DNA from 3 places in the Polycladomyces abyssicola genome. Region 3 is predicted to be linked to each of the others. Evidence: riboswitches for the same ligand, from Rfam matches in the RefSeq annotation. Region 3 holds a riboswitch; each other region holds the start of a gene.

Region 1 (4,799 bases), 470 kb from region 3:
ACATCATGACGATTGCGAGCAGGCCGATCCACCATTTCTTCATTATCGCATCCTCCTAGTTCCATTGAATTTGCCGGTTACTTTGCATTATCGTTTATCGACGCGTCGCGCCAACCAGTCGCCGCACCACTGCACCAGCTGAACGAATACGACGAGCAACAGGCCACACGCGTACAGCATTTGATCGTTGAACGATTGGAACCCAAAGCGGTATGCTGCGTCACCCAATCCGCCACCGCCCACAATGCCAGCCATCGCCGAGAAGCTGATCAGGGCGACACAGGTGACAGTCAAACCGGAGATGATCGCCGGCTTAGCTTCCGGCAGGAGCACCATACGGACGATCTGCATCCGGGTGGCTCCCATCGCTTGGGCGGCCTCGATCACTCCCCTGTCGATCTCCCGGATAGCCGTTTCCACCATACGCGCGTAAAAAGGTGCCGCTCCAGCGATCAAGGGAATCGTGGCCGCCGTCGGGCCGAGCGTGGTACCGACCAACAGCTTGGACAACGGAAACAGAAACAGGACCAACACAATGAACGGCACCGCCCGGAACAAGTTGACGATCAGGCCCAAGATCCGCTGGATCACCACATTTTCCCACAGATGACCCTTATCCGTGATGACGAGGAGCACACCCAACGGAATGCCGATTAATGCCGAGAAAAACGTGGAGATGGCAACCATGTACAATGTTTCCCCGGTTGCTTGCCACAAAAGGGTGGTGTCCAGTTGATCAAACATGCGTGATCACCTCCGATCTGCCCCCGAATTCCCGGATCTCCTCCACTGCATTCCGAACTTGATACGGTTCTCCGCTCACCTGTAAGGCAACCGTTCCGTCGTTTTCCTCTTGGTCAGGCAAGATCGTCACTGTCACGCCTTGTTTTACCCAATCAGCCAAGCGGGACCAGATACGATCCAAATCGTCCGACCGCACCCGGATCAAATCGGCATGCTCTTTTGAAGCTTCCAGTTTTTCAGTGTGATAGGACTGAACGAACTGCTGGGTAACTGGGTGCTTCGGTTCCCGGAACAGCGTCTCCACCTCACCCAGTTCCACCACTTTACCGGCTTCCATGACGGCCATGCGATGGCACAGCCGTTTGACCACACTCATTTCGTGCGTGATGATCACCATCGTGATGCCGGTGTCCCGGTGGATATCCTTCAACAATTGCAAAATGGAGGCTGTCGTTTCCGGGTCCAGCGCCGATGTCGCCTCGTCACACAGCAAGACGCTCGGATCGTTGGCTAAGGCCCGTGCGATTCCGACACGCTGTTTCTGTCCCCCGGACAGTTGAGCGGGGTACGCATTCGCCCGATGGGAAAGTCCCACCCGTTCCAGCAAGGAATCCACTTTTTCCCGGATTTCCTTTTTCGATTTGCCGGCCAACTCCAGGGGGAAAGCCACATTTTCCCACACGGTACGAGACCAAAGCAAGTGGAAATGTTGGAAAATCATTCCGATTTTCTTTCGCGCTTCGCGCAACTCTCGCTCACTGCTTTCGGAAATGGAAATGCCATCCACCGTGACGCTGCCCGAAGTGGGTTTCTCCAACCCGTTGAGCAATCGAAGCAGCGTGCTTTTCCCCGCACCGCTGTGCCCAACGATCCCGAAAATTTCTCCGCGTTCGATGCGGAGATTGATATCCTGCAACGCGACCACATCCCCGTCTTTCGAGGAAGGGTACACTTTGTTCACTTTGTCGAGTACAATCATCGTATCATTCACCACCTGTCTCTAAGAAAAAATCCCCTTCTGCCAGAGCAGAAAGGGATCTTATATATTATAAAATCGCCTCTCTCATCTGCCAGAACCGATGGGCTCTGCAGGAATTGGCACCATTTCCGCGTACATACCGCGGACGGTTGCCGGGTTTCATCGGGCCAGTCCCTCCACCTCTCTTGATAAGAGCGCGCAACATCGTCTTATGAAGTTGTCAAGTTACATACTACCATGACAACATTCAGGATGTCAACGTCATTCTCTTTACCCATAATATACAAATTTTTTTGATGAATAATGACAGCAGATTACCATGAGATTACATTTCGTTTACAAATGGCCAAAAACCCTCTACGGAGACTGACATTCGCGTATAATAAAAACAACCAAGGAAACAAGCAACGGAGGTGCCCGACATGAGCACGGTTGTTGGCAAATCGTTTTGGATCGGCCTCATCAACGCGACCGGTTTAAGCCTCCCGTTTTGGCTTCTGCTGTACATGGCCCTTCGGCTGACCTTTTGATGGGGATTGCCACAGCCGGAGCATCATGTGTCGGGATAGCCTTGTGATACACAAGAACAGGAACGGGAAAAAACGGATTACCCTCGGGGCAATCCGTTTTATTTTTGGTGTGTAGAGAAACGAGCTCAACGGGCACCGTTACCGGTCAGTACCACCCATACCGTACGCAACAGAATGCGCATATCCAACGCGAACGATTGTCGTTTGATGTAGTACATATCCAATTCGAATTTCTCTTTTGGTGTCATGTCATAACCGCCGTTTACCTGTGCCCATCCGGTCAAACCCGGTTTTACCAACAGGCGGTTCTTGAATCCGGGAATTTCTGCGGCAAATTTCTCGGTGAACATCGGTCGTTCCGGCCGCGGGCCGATCAAGCTCATATCCCCTTTCAAGACGCTGATCAGTTGCGGAATTTCATCGATCCGCGTCTTGCGGATAAACCGTCCTACACGGGTTACTCGGGGGTCGTTTTTGGATGCCCATTGCGGACCGTTTTTCTCCGCGTCCACCCGCATGGAGCGCAGTTTGACGATATAGAAGGGTTTCCCGTGCAAGCCAACGCGTTCCTGTTTGTAGAAGACTGGACCTTTCGATTCCAATTTGATGGCAATTGCGGTCAACACCAACACCGGCAAGGTTAAAATCAAGAATGTAATAGAGAAAATGATTTCAAATACCCGTTTGGCAATCGGGTACCAACCCGAAGGCGGTTGGTACACGCCTTCCGAGAGCAAGTGTGCGTCCCCTTCATACACTGCTTTCGATCGCATCCGCAAACCACTCCTGCTTAATATAATTGCCACAAATCCTCCCCGAATTGAGCCGCTCCATTGGGGCGACCCCCACCTGCTAACTTGTTTGTTTCGTGGTTTGACCGTTCCGTACTCCAGGTAACTCGTAATCAGTATACTGTGTTTTGCCGGTTGGTTACAACAGTTGAAAAACCCAGCAGGATGGAGTAATCAAGAGATCCCTCTATATAATTGAGACGTGTTTTGTTACAAAAACGTTTCACGTTTTTTACGGGCATATTTCAATCATCGGGTGATCCGTTCGCGATAATACGTCAATGTTTTCTGCAATCCCACGGAAAGATCCGTCTCCGGTCGCCAGTTCAATACCTCCATCGCACGCCGGTTGTCGAAGTAACTATGCTTAATATCTCCTGGACGGTCCGGAGCATGATGGATTTCCATTTTTTGGCCGATCACTTCCTCAAACAGGGCGATCAGCTCATTGATGGACGTCTTCTGTCCGGTACCGATATTCAAAATCTGTCCGTCCCCGTTGGTCAGCGCCGCTACATTGGCGCGTGCCACATCCTCCACGTAGATGTAATCGCGCGTCTGTTCGCCATCTCCGAAAACAGTAATCGGTTCACCTTTGAGCACCTTTTCGATGAAAATGGAGATGACACCGCCTTCCCCGCGGGGGTCTTGACGGATACCGTAAACGTTGGCATAACGGAGAACCGTGTAGGCCAACCCGTGCAATTGGGCATACACTTGCAAATAATGTTCTGGCGTGTGTTTGGAAATACCGTAACCGGAGAGCGGTGCCACCGGATGTTTTTCATCAATCGGCAAATATTCGGGATTGCCGTATACAGCCGCAGATGATGCATAGACTACCTTTCGCACACCAGCGTTACGGCACGCTTCCAGCAAATTGAGCGTCCCGATGATGTTGGTCATGGCGTCGTGCAACGGATCCCGCACGGACGTCGGGACGTCGATCTGTGCAGCTTGATGAATGACCACTTCCGGCCGTGTTTCGGCGACAACGTCGGACAAACGATGATCGGTGATGTCCATGCGGTAAAACAACACTTCCGGCTTCAGATGTGCTTCCTGTCCCGTGCTGAGATTGTCCACCACGATTACGTCGTCACCGCGTTCCAACAAAAGATCGACGATGTGGGAACCAATGAACCCAGCTCCTCCCGTAACCAACACTTTCATGTTATTACTCCTCTCTATACTGTGGACGGCATCGCCACGGAAAATCCGAAGTGAAAGGCTCACTGCGAACAAGCCCGTGCTCCTGCATGTTATGCGAAACAGGCGTGATTTAGGACACCTGTGACAGTACCGTATGCTTTCTACCTGAAATATTACACCAATGTTACATACTCTTTTTTGATTGTACACGTTCCGCGCTGTATTATCCACTCCGTTTTGGCAGACGGCACAAAATATCCAAAGATTGTGTCTCACCCCATCCGGATGGCAAAAAATGGCCGGCTTTGCGAAGCCGGCCATGTTGTTTTAATCGTGAAGACGAACAGAAACATATTTTGTTTCGAGGAATTCCTCCATACCGTATTTGCCGCCTTCCCGTCCGATGCCGGATTCCTTCATGCCACCAAACGGCGCTTGTACCGTGGAGGGAAGGCCGTCATTAATGCCGACAATCCCGTACTCCAACCGCTCCGAAACGCGGATGGCGCGAGCCAGATTGCGTGTGTACAGATAAGCGGCCAATCCGTAGGGCGTATCGTTGGCACGGCGGATCGCCTCGTCTTCATCGCGGAAAACGGCAAT
Region 2 (4,799 bases), 1.6 Mb from region 3:
ACAGCGTCGGCCAGGAAGGCCTTGATCTCGTGACTACGCAGGTTTTGCGCCACAATCCCGCGGCAACGACCTTCATCGTCCAAGATCACCTTCAGAAATTCCCAATGCTCGTACTTGGTGACCCGGCCGGCCACTTCCCAGCGGCGAACTTGCTCGTCCAATGCATAGAGCAATTGTTGCCCCGTAGTCGCCCCGGCATAAGCGGTACGGTGGTGTTTGGTACCCCCGAATCGGCGGAAGTCGATCAATCCTTCCGGCGTTCGGTTGAACGGCACTCCCATACGGTCCATCAGGTAAATGATGCCCGGCGCTGCTTCACACATCGCTTTGACCGGGGGTTGGTTGGCCAAAAAGTCCCCGCCGTAGATCGTGTCGTCAAAGTGTTCCCACGGCGAGTCACCTTCCCCTTTGGTGTTGACCGCACCGTTGATCCCGCCCTGCGCACACACCGAGTGGGAACGTTTCACGGGCACAAGCGAAAACAACTCGACATTGGCACCCGCTTCCGCCGTCTTGATGGCGGCCATCAGACCGGCCAATCCGCCACCCACGATAATGATTTTCTCGTTCATTGAACACTGCCCCCTTTTAACGCTGCGCCAACTGGTTCAAAAACTCCGGATTGTGGAATGCGAACAGGGCACTGATGCCGATGTACGACACAACCACGAAAAGGGCCATGCACACCCAAGTGGATACATACTGTGCACGCGGTCCGACCGTAATGCCCCAGCTGACCAAAAACGACCAGATCCCGTTGCTGAAGTGGAAAACAGCAGCAACGACCCCGATCAAGTACAGTGCAAAATTGACGTCATTGCTGAGAATCTGGTGCATCATCACTGTCAACTCACGCGACGTCAAATCATGCAAGGCTACCTGAACCCTCGTTTCCCATACATGCCATCCCACGAAAATCAGTGTGATGATGCCGGTCACGCGTTGCAACATAAACATGTAGTTACGGAACGTGCCGTGATTCACAACGTTATTTTTCGCCTGGAACGCGATGTGCAGACCATACAGCGCATGGTACAACAAAGGCAGGTAGATGAACACCGTTTCCAGAGCGAGCAGGAACGGCAGATGCCAGATCCACTCCACCTTTTCTTGGAAAACGGCGGGGCCTCTGGTCGCAAAATAGTTCGTCAACAAGTGCTCGACCAAAAAAAAGCCCACCGGAATGACACCCAGCAACGAGTGCAGCCGACGGTTGAAGAAACTACTGTGATTGCTCATCTTGCGCCCTCCAATAACCCCTTGTAAATTGACTTTGATAGTGCGATCAAGCCGTGATGTCAACCCGCTTCCCAAACGTTTCGACAAGTGTGGCGAAATGCCTTGGACTGGATCTAATGCGGTCCAGTGGATAGAAAGGGGTTTCAACTTTGTGAACAACCTTATTGTACTCCCAATTGTTCGACAGCGTCAAGGAAAGGGGTAGCTTCTCCCCGGAATGCTACCCCTCCAAAAATTCCCGGATTACCGGTCCCATCTTTTCGTATTCGATCAAAAATGCATCATGTCCGTACGGGGATCGTAATTCCCACAGCTGTGCATCTTTTCCCTGCTCCCGTAATTCCCGGTACAGTGTTCGTTGCTCCTCAATTTGAAACAACCGATCCTCCTCAATGCCGATGATCAACGCACGGGAGCGAATCTTCGACAGCGCGGCCGCCATTCCGCCGCGCCCCCTGCCCACATCATGCGTGTCCATCGCTTTGAGCAGACACAAATAACTGTTGGCATCAAACCGGTTAACCAGTTTTTCTCCCTGATAACGCAGATAGCTTTCCACCTGAAATGTCGCGTCCCGGGACCATTCCGGTACATTGGTCTGCAGCCGGCGTTGGAACCGCTGATGGAACAACGTGTCCGTTCGGTAGGTAACCATTCCGACCATCCTGGCGATAGCCAAACCTTTTTTCGGCCCCGGTCCCGGGTAGTAATCGCCTCCCTGCCAGTCCGGATCGGACATGATGGCTTGGCGCCCGATATCGTTGTAGGCGATGGCCATGGGGGACAACGCGGCTGTGGTGGCGATGGGGATCAAATTCTCCACCGCTTCAGGGTATAAGATGCCCCATTCCAGTACCTGCATTCCCCCCATGGAACCGCCGACGATGGTATGAACCCGATCGATGCCCATTTTCTGAAGGGTACGATACTGCACGTGGACCATATCCCGAATGGTGACCGGGGGAAAACTCGAACCATAAGGCCGCCCCGTGGCCGGATTGATGGATGACGGACCCGTACTTCCATTACAGCCGCCAAGTACATTGGTGGTGACGACAAAATAGCGGTTGGTATCGATGTAGCGACCGGGCCCGATCAACCCGTCCCACCAGCCGGGGTCCCGTTCATCCCCGACGGCATGCGCATCTCCTGTCAACGCGTGACAAACCAATACCACGTTGTCCCGGTCCACCGACAGTTTTCCCACCGTCTCCACCGCAATGTGCACATCCTGCAGTGTTTCCCCGCATTCCAACGCTACCGGCCCCACGGCCACCGTTTTCTTTGTCACCGTATCGACGCTGGTTACCACGCGTTTTCTCTCCTTTTTTAAAAGGAAACACCCTCTTCGATCAGAAGAGGGTGTCGTCTGCTCCCATGCCATCGCAGTCCGTCCCCCTTCTCATCTCTCAGAACCTGTCGGTTCTGCAGGAATTGGCACCATTCCCCGCCGTTTGATGTGTGTTTTTGGTGCACACAGGTAAACGGGGTGGTTGCCGGGCTTCATCGGGCCAGTCCCTCCGCCGCTCTGGATAAGAAGGTGTTTCCTGATATTCGTATTTGAAGCTTATGATACGATGGATCGAAATTTCTGTCAATGTTTACTTGGACGAAATGCGCACGATCGGTTCATGCGAGACGGACGGTGCTTCTGGGTGTTCCAGCCAGCAACTAACGCGATGCGTCTGGGATACCTCACTCACCTCGGGCATCTCGTCGTTGCAAATATACATCGTGTACGGACAACGATCGGCAAACGGGCAACCTTTGGGCGGATCGAACAGATCCGGCGGGGACCCGGGGATTGGCTTCAACTCCTGCTTCCGATCCAAATCCAGCCGAGGCATAGAAGCCAACAACCCCCAGGTGTATGGATGACGTGGCCTGTAGAAGATCTCTTCCACCGTTCCCGTCTCCACCACCTTGCCTCCGTACATCACCGCCACGCGTTGCGCCATTTCCGCCACCACACCCAAATCGTGGGTGATCAGAATGACAGCGGTGTCCGTTTTCTTTTGCAGTTCCTTCAGCAGTTCGATGATCTGTGCTTGGATGGTCACGTCCAATGCCGTGGTCGGCTCATCTGCGATCAAAATCTTCGGATTGCAGGCCAATGCGATGGCGATCATGGCTCGTTGCCGCATCCCGCCGCTGAATTCGTGAGGATAATTGTTGATCCGTGTCTCGGGGCTGGGAATGCCCACTAAACGCAACATTTCCACTGCGCGTTGGCGCGCTTCGGAAGGGGAAATGCGCTGGTGCCAAATCAGCCCCTCCATGATCTGCTTACCCACTGTCATCGTCGGGTTGAGCGATGTCATCGGGTCCTGAAAGATCATCCCGATCTCGGAGCCGCGTACCTGGAACATCTCTTTTTCCGTCAACTTCAACAGATTTTTCCCGTCAAAAAGAATTTCACCGCTCTTGATTTTGCCGGGCGGAGAAGGAATCAAGCGCATAATCGCCTGTGCAGTGACGCTTTTGCCACTGCCCGACTCCCCGACAATGGCCAATGCTTCTCCCTTTTCCAACGTCAGGTTGACACCCCGGACCGCTTGTACTTCTCCTGCATAGGTGTGAAACGACACATGCAAATCGCGAATCTCCAACAATGCCACGTTGATCCACCTCATTTCCGCATCTTGGGATCGAGCGCGTCACGCAGACCGTCACCGAACACGTTGAAGGCCAACATCGTCAAGCTGAGGAAAAAGGCAGGGAAAAACAGCCGCCACCAATCTTCCGAAAAGATGACGACCAACGAATCGTTGATCATCGTCCCCCAACTGGCTTGCGGGGCCTGCACGCCCAACCCCAGAAAGCTGAGAAAGGCTTCAGCGAAAATGGCATTGGGCACCGTAAACGTCAGCATGACGATGATGGGTCCCATGGCGTTGGGAATCAAATGTTTGAACAGGAGGCGCTTGGTATCGGCTCCCAGGGTACGTGCCGCCAACACGAACTCCTGTTGTTTCAGCTGCAGCACTTGACCCCGTACCAACCGTGCCATATTGAGCCATCCCGTCGCAGTCAGTGCAATGATGATGGTGCCCAAACCCGGCTCCAGCACGACCAATAGCAACACGACGGTGAGCAGATACGGCAATCCCCACAAAATGTCCACGATCCGCATCATCACTTCGTCCACCTTGCCACCGCGATAACCGGCAATGCCACCGTACAGCACGCCAATGCACAAGTCGATCAAGGCTGCGGCCAGTCCGATCTCCAGTGAAATGCGCCCACCGTACCAGGTGCGGACAAAGACATCTCTCCCCAGATCATCGGTACCAAACCAGTGTTCGCCCGAAGGCGCCATGTTTTTTCCGTCCAAATCCTGCTCATAGTACGAATAAGAAGATAAATGCGGACCAATGATCGACATCACCGCAAGCAAAATGATCGTCACCAGTCCGGCTATCGCCAGTTTGTTCTGTTTCAGCCGCCGCCAGACGTCCTGGGTATAGGTGATGCTGGGCCGCTTGATCGTTTCCGCCTCTTGGGACCGTTTGGGAACACGTTCGAATCGTTGTGCCGGAATCGCCATCTCAGTTCGCCTC
Region 3 (4,799 bases):
ATCCACATCGGGGTTTAATTTGACCAACATGTCCACAAGCGCCACATCTTCATAACCGAAGCTGCACGCCAAAGTCAAATCCGACGGGCCGAACTGCTGAACGGCCCATGCCAGAATGTCTGAAGGATGAGAATTCCGTAATTCTTCCGCCGCCGCTTTGCACGCTTCCGGTGACCACACTTTTTCTTCCGTCTGTACAGTTTGATTGCCCATTGATGTTCCCTCCTGCACAATGCATATTCATTCCGGACGCAATTGGTCACACATTAGACGAATTTTCCGATTCATTTCCGCTGATCACATAGCCGCTTCCCGATTTTGCCCGCCGCTTTTCCTCCAACGCCCATTCCGCAACCTTTGGCGGAACGAGAAAATGCCGTTCCCATTCCTTTTCGGCAGCGCTAAAGGCCGTTTCGTCGTCTTCTGCCAGCACGACAATCGTATGTGTTTCCCCCGCTTCCATCACAACCGATAACCGGTACAAAAACAGGGCGGGATCCACACTGTCGTTCCGCTGCTTCGTCTTACGTACACTCATTGCGTTCCCGCCTTCGCCAGCGCTTCGTCCAGTCGCTCTTGGAAGGCAGCCACCCCTACGCGGTCCACGAACTCGGAAAACAACTCACCGGGTTGCCGTTCGTTTTTGTAAAACAGCACCAACGATTCCAACACACGCGGAACATCATTTGCTTCCACCCGACCCTTAAGCTGGGTGTTGAAGCGACCTTTCCCGTTCAAATGTCCGCCAACCGACACGGTGTATGCCTCCACCATGCCTGCTGACGTTTTCAATTTGCCGCCCAACAGCCCGATATCGGCGATTTGTTGCTGGCCGCAGGAATTGGGGCAACCGTTCACATGCAAGCGGATCGGCACATCGAGGTCAATACGGGAATCCAGATACTCCACAGTACGGTGCATCAACTGTTTGGTTTCGGTCAGCGCCAAGTTGCAGAATTCATTACCGGTGCAGGAAACGGCATGTCCGACAAATGTTTTCGGATAGGGTGTCAGCCGTTCCAACAATGGTTCTTTCAACAGAGCGTCCACCTGCTCCCGCGGTATGTCAGGGATGATCACGTTTTGGGTGTTCACCGTACGCACGGACCCTGAGCCGTATTGATCGGCCAGATCGGCCAGTTGGAAAAACTCTTCCGCGGAGGTCCGGCCAACGGGAATATTGAGCCCCACGTAGCACAGCCCTTCCTGTTTTTGCGGATGCACACCCGTGAAGTACCCGCCGTTCCACTCTTTCAGCTGATCTTCCCCGCGCGACGGATAGGGACCGATCAGTTCGGTCAACACTTCCAAAAACTTCTCCGGTCCCCAATCGGCGACCAAGAACTTCAGACGGGCACGGTGCCGTTTTTCACGATAACCGTAATCCCGGAACACTTTGGTAATGCCGACCGCCACATCCACCACCTGTTCCGGGCGCACAAAGATATCCAACTGCTGAGCCAGATGCGGCCGGTTGGACAATCCGCCGCCCACCCACACGTGGAATCCGACTACCCGTTCTCCGTCGATCTCCTTGATCGCGGGAGTGAAGGCGACATCATTGATTTGTGCGTGCCCCGCATTGTGAATGTTGGCGGAGACAGATATTTTGTATTTCCTCGGCAAATTGGAAAATTCTTTGTTCAGCAAGAATGTCTTTTCCAGTTCTGCAACGATCGGACGCGTATCGATCAGCTCATACGGATCGATTCCCGCCAACGGATTGCCGACAATGTTGCGCGGACAGTCGCCGCATGCTTCGTACGAGTACAAACCCACTTCGTTCAACCGGCGGAAAATATCCGGGATATTCTCGATACGCAGCCAGTGATACTGCACCGCCTGCCGTGTGGTCACGTCGATGAGACCTCGCCCGTAATCACGAGCCACTTCGGCCAACACACGAACCTGCCGGGAATTCAATATCCCCGTCGGAATCCGCACCCGCATCATGAAATAACCATCAGATTTGGGGCGTTGCAGGTATAATCCCGCCCATTTGAAACGGGCAAATTCCTCCTCCGGGATTGACTCAAATCCGTTTTTGGCGTATTTCTCGATGATATCGGAAATGACATCCAGACCGTCTTTCTCCAATTTCAACTTTTCCACTTCATTCAGACGGTCAACATCTTTCGCCCATTTCCACTGTTGTTGTTGCGCCATGATCGCTCCCCCTTTGATGTAAAAAACCCCTTTTCCCGGCGGGAGAAAAGGGGCGGTTTTTCTCGATAACGCCTTTTTCTCCCCATCTTCGAGAACACGTGGTTCTCTCCGGAATTGGCACCGGGTTCCGCTATAAGGGCTTAAAGGCAGAACTGGTTGCCGAGGCTTCATAGGGCCGAGTCCCTCCACCTCTCTGGATGGGTAAGCAGAAATATGATTAAAACCGAGTTAACCACTCTGATTAGTAAACTAAACTGATTTGTTGTCATGATACTCCGATTTGCCGTTATTGTCAACCGTTTTTCAAAAATATTTTTTTAATAGGAACAGGCTACCTGTGAGAAAACTCCGAGTGTACGGAAGACGGCCACTGCATGTTTGTCTCTTTTTGATACAATGGGAGAGAAGCTACTACAGTGGCGTCAAGGCAATACACACGATATGGATCAAGACACGACCTCAAAAGGAGGAGATGGAAATTGGAACTCTTGGTCTATCTCGCGGGGCAAATTCACGACGATTGGCGCGAACAGCTTCGAAAAAAAGCGGAAGAGCGCGGCCTGCCGATCATTTTTAAAGGGCCGCAAGAAGATCATGACCGCTCGGACGCGATCGGCGAACTGATCAAAGGGAAACAACCCAACGCAGTGTACCGGGATCATGCCGCATCCGAACTGAACAACCTGCGGACGCGGATCTGGATGCAGAAAGCGGATGTGGTCATCGCGCTGTTTGGTGAGAAATACCGGCAATGGAACACGGCGATGGACGCGGCCATGGCCATCCAGATGGGAAAACCGCTCATTTTGGTTCGCCCCGAAAGCCTGCATCATCCGTTGAAAGAGCTATCCCAGCGGGCACAAGTGACCGTGGAAACAGTGGACCAAGCACTGGACGCACTTGCTTACGTGTTGGAATGAACTGCAAAAAAAATCCGCTTCCCCTGGTAGTACCGGAAAAACGGACTCCGCTTGATCAAAGTCGGCCCACCTGATCGGGCCGCCTTTTTTTGCTATTCACCAGCCAAAGCGGCGGGTCGATCGTCAAACACCACAAAATCGATTTTGATGTTGAGCAACATGTGATCTTTACCGGTTTGCCGATCACGGACCACGATGAAATCCCGGCCGACACCGCGCAGCGTGCCGGTGATTTTTTTTGCGGTCCACTGGGGATTATTTTCAAAAGTAAGATACACCGTCACTGTTTTCCCGATATTGCGGCTGAGCAGGTCTTCCGAATACACACGTTGTCTCTGCTGTGATACCGATACGTCATCCCATCCTTGAACCGACAGGGAACCGTTTCCGTATGGATTGTAATAAGGCCAATACACCGCTTTTCCTCCTCTCCTCAGTATACATCCGGACAAGACGCGGGTACGGGGATGTAAAAGCAATGGCTTTTGTACCTCCCGCTATGGGGCTGGTTGAACCATCGCGGGGGACATGGACCGACCGGTTTGAAAAACCACAGCGCATGGGAAGCCGGATCATAACGCTCGCCCCGGATGACCCTGCGGGCGAGACGAATGTCTCGATCTCTGGCCGCTTGATAAAAGTACGGCCGCTGTACGGCTTCAAAACCTCCGGGCGATTGGAACACCATCGCCCTGATCGACCGGAGATCCTCAAAATCCAGACAATCACCCATCACCCGGTTGACGCCGACATTTCCTACCAACAACATTCCCATCTCGCCGTCCTCTTCCGCTTCCGCCCGCATCAGACGCGCCAACAATTTCACTTCATCACTATTGGCTCGAACCGGCATGCAATCACCTCGCGGTTATTCTATGTGAATGCAAAGACAAATAGAACGCTCGATGTAAGCAGAAAAATGTCTTGCTAGCTCCGTTTTTTGGGGACAAGGGAATAAGCAGAACCCAAAGCAGTCACTCCGCCAGATATGCCACCTTTCCGTTTACCACGGTCATGACCACCCGTGCCTTCAGGATCTCATCCGGTTCCGTATCGGAAAGGGCCCGATCCAACACGGTAAAATCGGCCCATTTCCCCGGTCTGATCGACCCCCGTTCCATTTCCTTTCCCTCGGCAAATGCGCTTCCTTCCGTCCACAGACGCAACGCGTCCTTGACGGAGAGTCTTTGTTCGGGTTCATACCCTGGGTGTGGGAACCCCTCCGGATGGCGACGGGTGACCGCGGCGTGGATGCCCAGTAACGGATTCAAGGGTTCGATTGGTGCATCGCTCCCACCGGCGCATACAACACCCGCATCAAGCAACGACTTCCACGCATAGGCATACGAAAGGCGTGCCGTTCCCAAACGCTCCTGCACCCAGGGAAAATCGCTGGCCACAAACCGGGGTTGGATGTCAGCCACAATCGGCAATCCGCGCATGCGCGACAACAAGTCAGGCCGTAACACTTGGGCGTGGATCAACCGATCCCGATATCGCGTTTCCTTTGGCGAGGGATGCCGCTCCCAAGTGTTGATCACCTGTTCAACAGCCCGGTCTCCAATCGCATGGACGGCGACAGGAAAGCCGGCTTTGCGTGCCCGGCTCACCCATTCGGCCAACTCGTCTTCCGAGTGAACCGGTGCACCTGCAGTCTCTGGAGCATCCGCATAAGGCTCCGACAACCAGGCAGTTCGTGCCCCAATCGCACCA

The links. Region 3 has a riboswitch for S-adenosylmethionine ahead of KI215_RS12705 (nitrite/sulfite reductase). Riboswitches for the same ligand answer to the same signal wherever they lie in the genome.
Region 1: linked by a shared signal. The riboswitch ahead of KI215_RS14890 (methionine ABC transporter ATP-binding protein) and the one ahead of KI215_RS12705 (nitrite/sulfite reductase) in region 3 are both predicted to bind S-adenosylmethionine.
Region 2: linked by a shared signal. The riboswitch ahead of metX (homoserine O-acetyltransferase MetX) and the one ahead of KI215_RS12705 (nitrite/sulfite reductase) in region 3 are both predicted to bind S-adenosylmethionine.

What each region holds. Positions count from the first base shown of each region.
Region 1 is NZ_AP024601.1:3,000,316-3,005,114, forward strand. Features, by position in the region: gene KI215_RS14880 (MetQ/NlpA family ABC transporter substrate-binding protein) at 1-43, opposite strand, end outside; gene KI215_RS14885 (methionine ABC transporter permease) at 88-744, opposite strand; gene KI215_RS14890 (methionine ABC transporter ATP-binding protein) at 737-1,723, opposite strand; SAM riboswitch class I at 1,805-1,918, opposite strand; gene KI215_RS14895 (sugar transferase) at 2,379-3,026, opposite strand; gene KI215_RS14900 (SDR family oxidoreductase) at 3,294-4,217, opposite strand; gene KI215_RS14905 (NAD-dependent succinate-semialdehyde dehydrogenase) at 4,524-4,799, opposite strand, start outside.
Region 2 is NZ_AP024601.1:958,619-963,417, reverse strand. Features, by position in the region: gene sdhA (succinate dehydrogenase flavoprotein subunit) at 1-572, opposite strand, end outside; gene KI215_RS04865 (succinate dehydrogenase cytochrome b558 subunit) at 589-1,239, opposite strand; gene metX (homoserine O-acetyltransferase MetX) at 1,460-2,551, opposite strand; SAM riboswitch class I at 2,639-2,778, opposite strand; gene KI215_RS04855 (ABC transporter ATP-binding protein) at 2,841-3,857, opposite strand; gene KI215_RS04850 (ABC transporter permease) at 3,869-4,786, opposite strand; gene KI215_RS04845 (ABC transporter permease) at 4,788-4,799, opposite strand, start outside.
Region 3 is NZ_AP024601.1:2,528,950-2,533,748, forward strand. Features, by position in the region: gene KI215_RS12695 (phosphoadenylyl-sulfate reductase) at 1-213, opposite strand, end outside; gene KI215_RS12700 (DUF3906 family protein) at 260-538, opposite strand; gene KI215_RS12705 (nitrite/sulfite reductase) at 535-2,166, opposite strand; SAM riboswitch class I at 2,246-2,370, opposite strand; gene KI215_RS12710 (YtoQ family protein) at 2,646-3,086, shown strand; gene KI215_RS12715 (spore coat protein GerQ) at 3,179-3,502, opposite strand; gene KI215_RS12720 (cell wall hydrolase) at 3,520-3,939, opposite strand; gene KI215_RS12725 (amidohydrolase) at 4,061-4,799, opposite strand, start outside.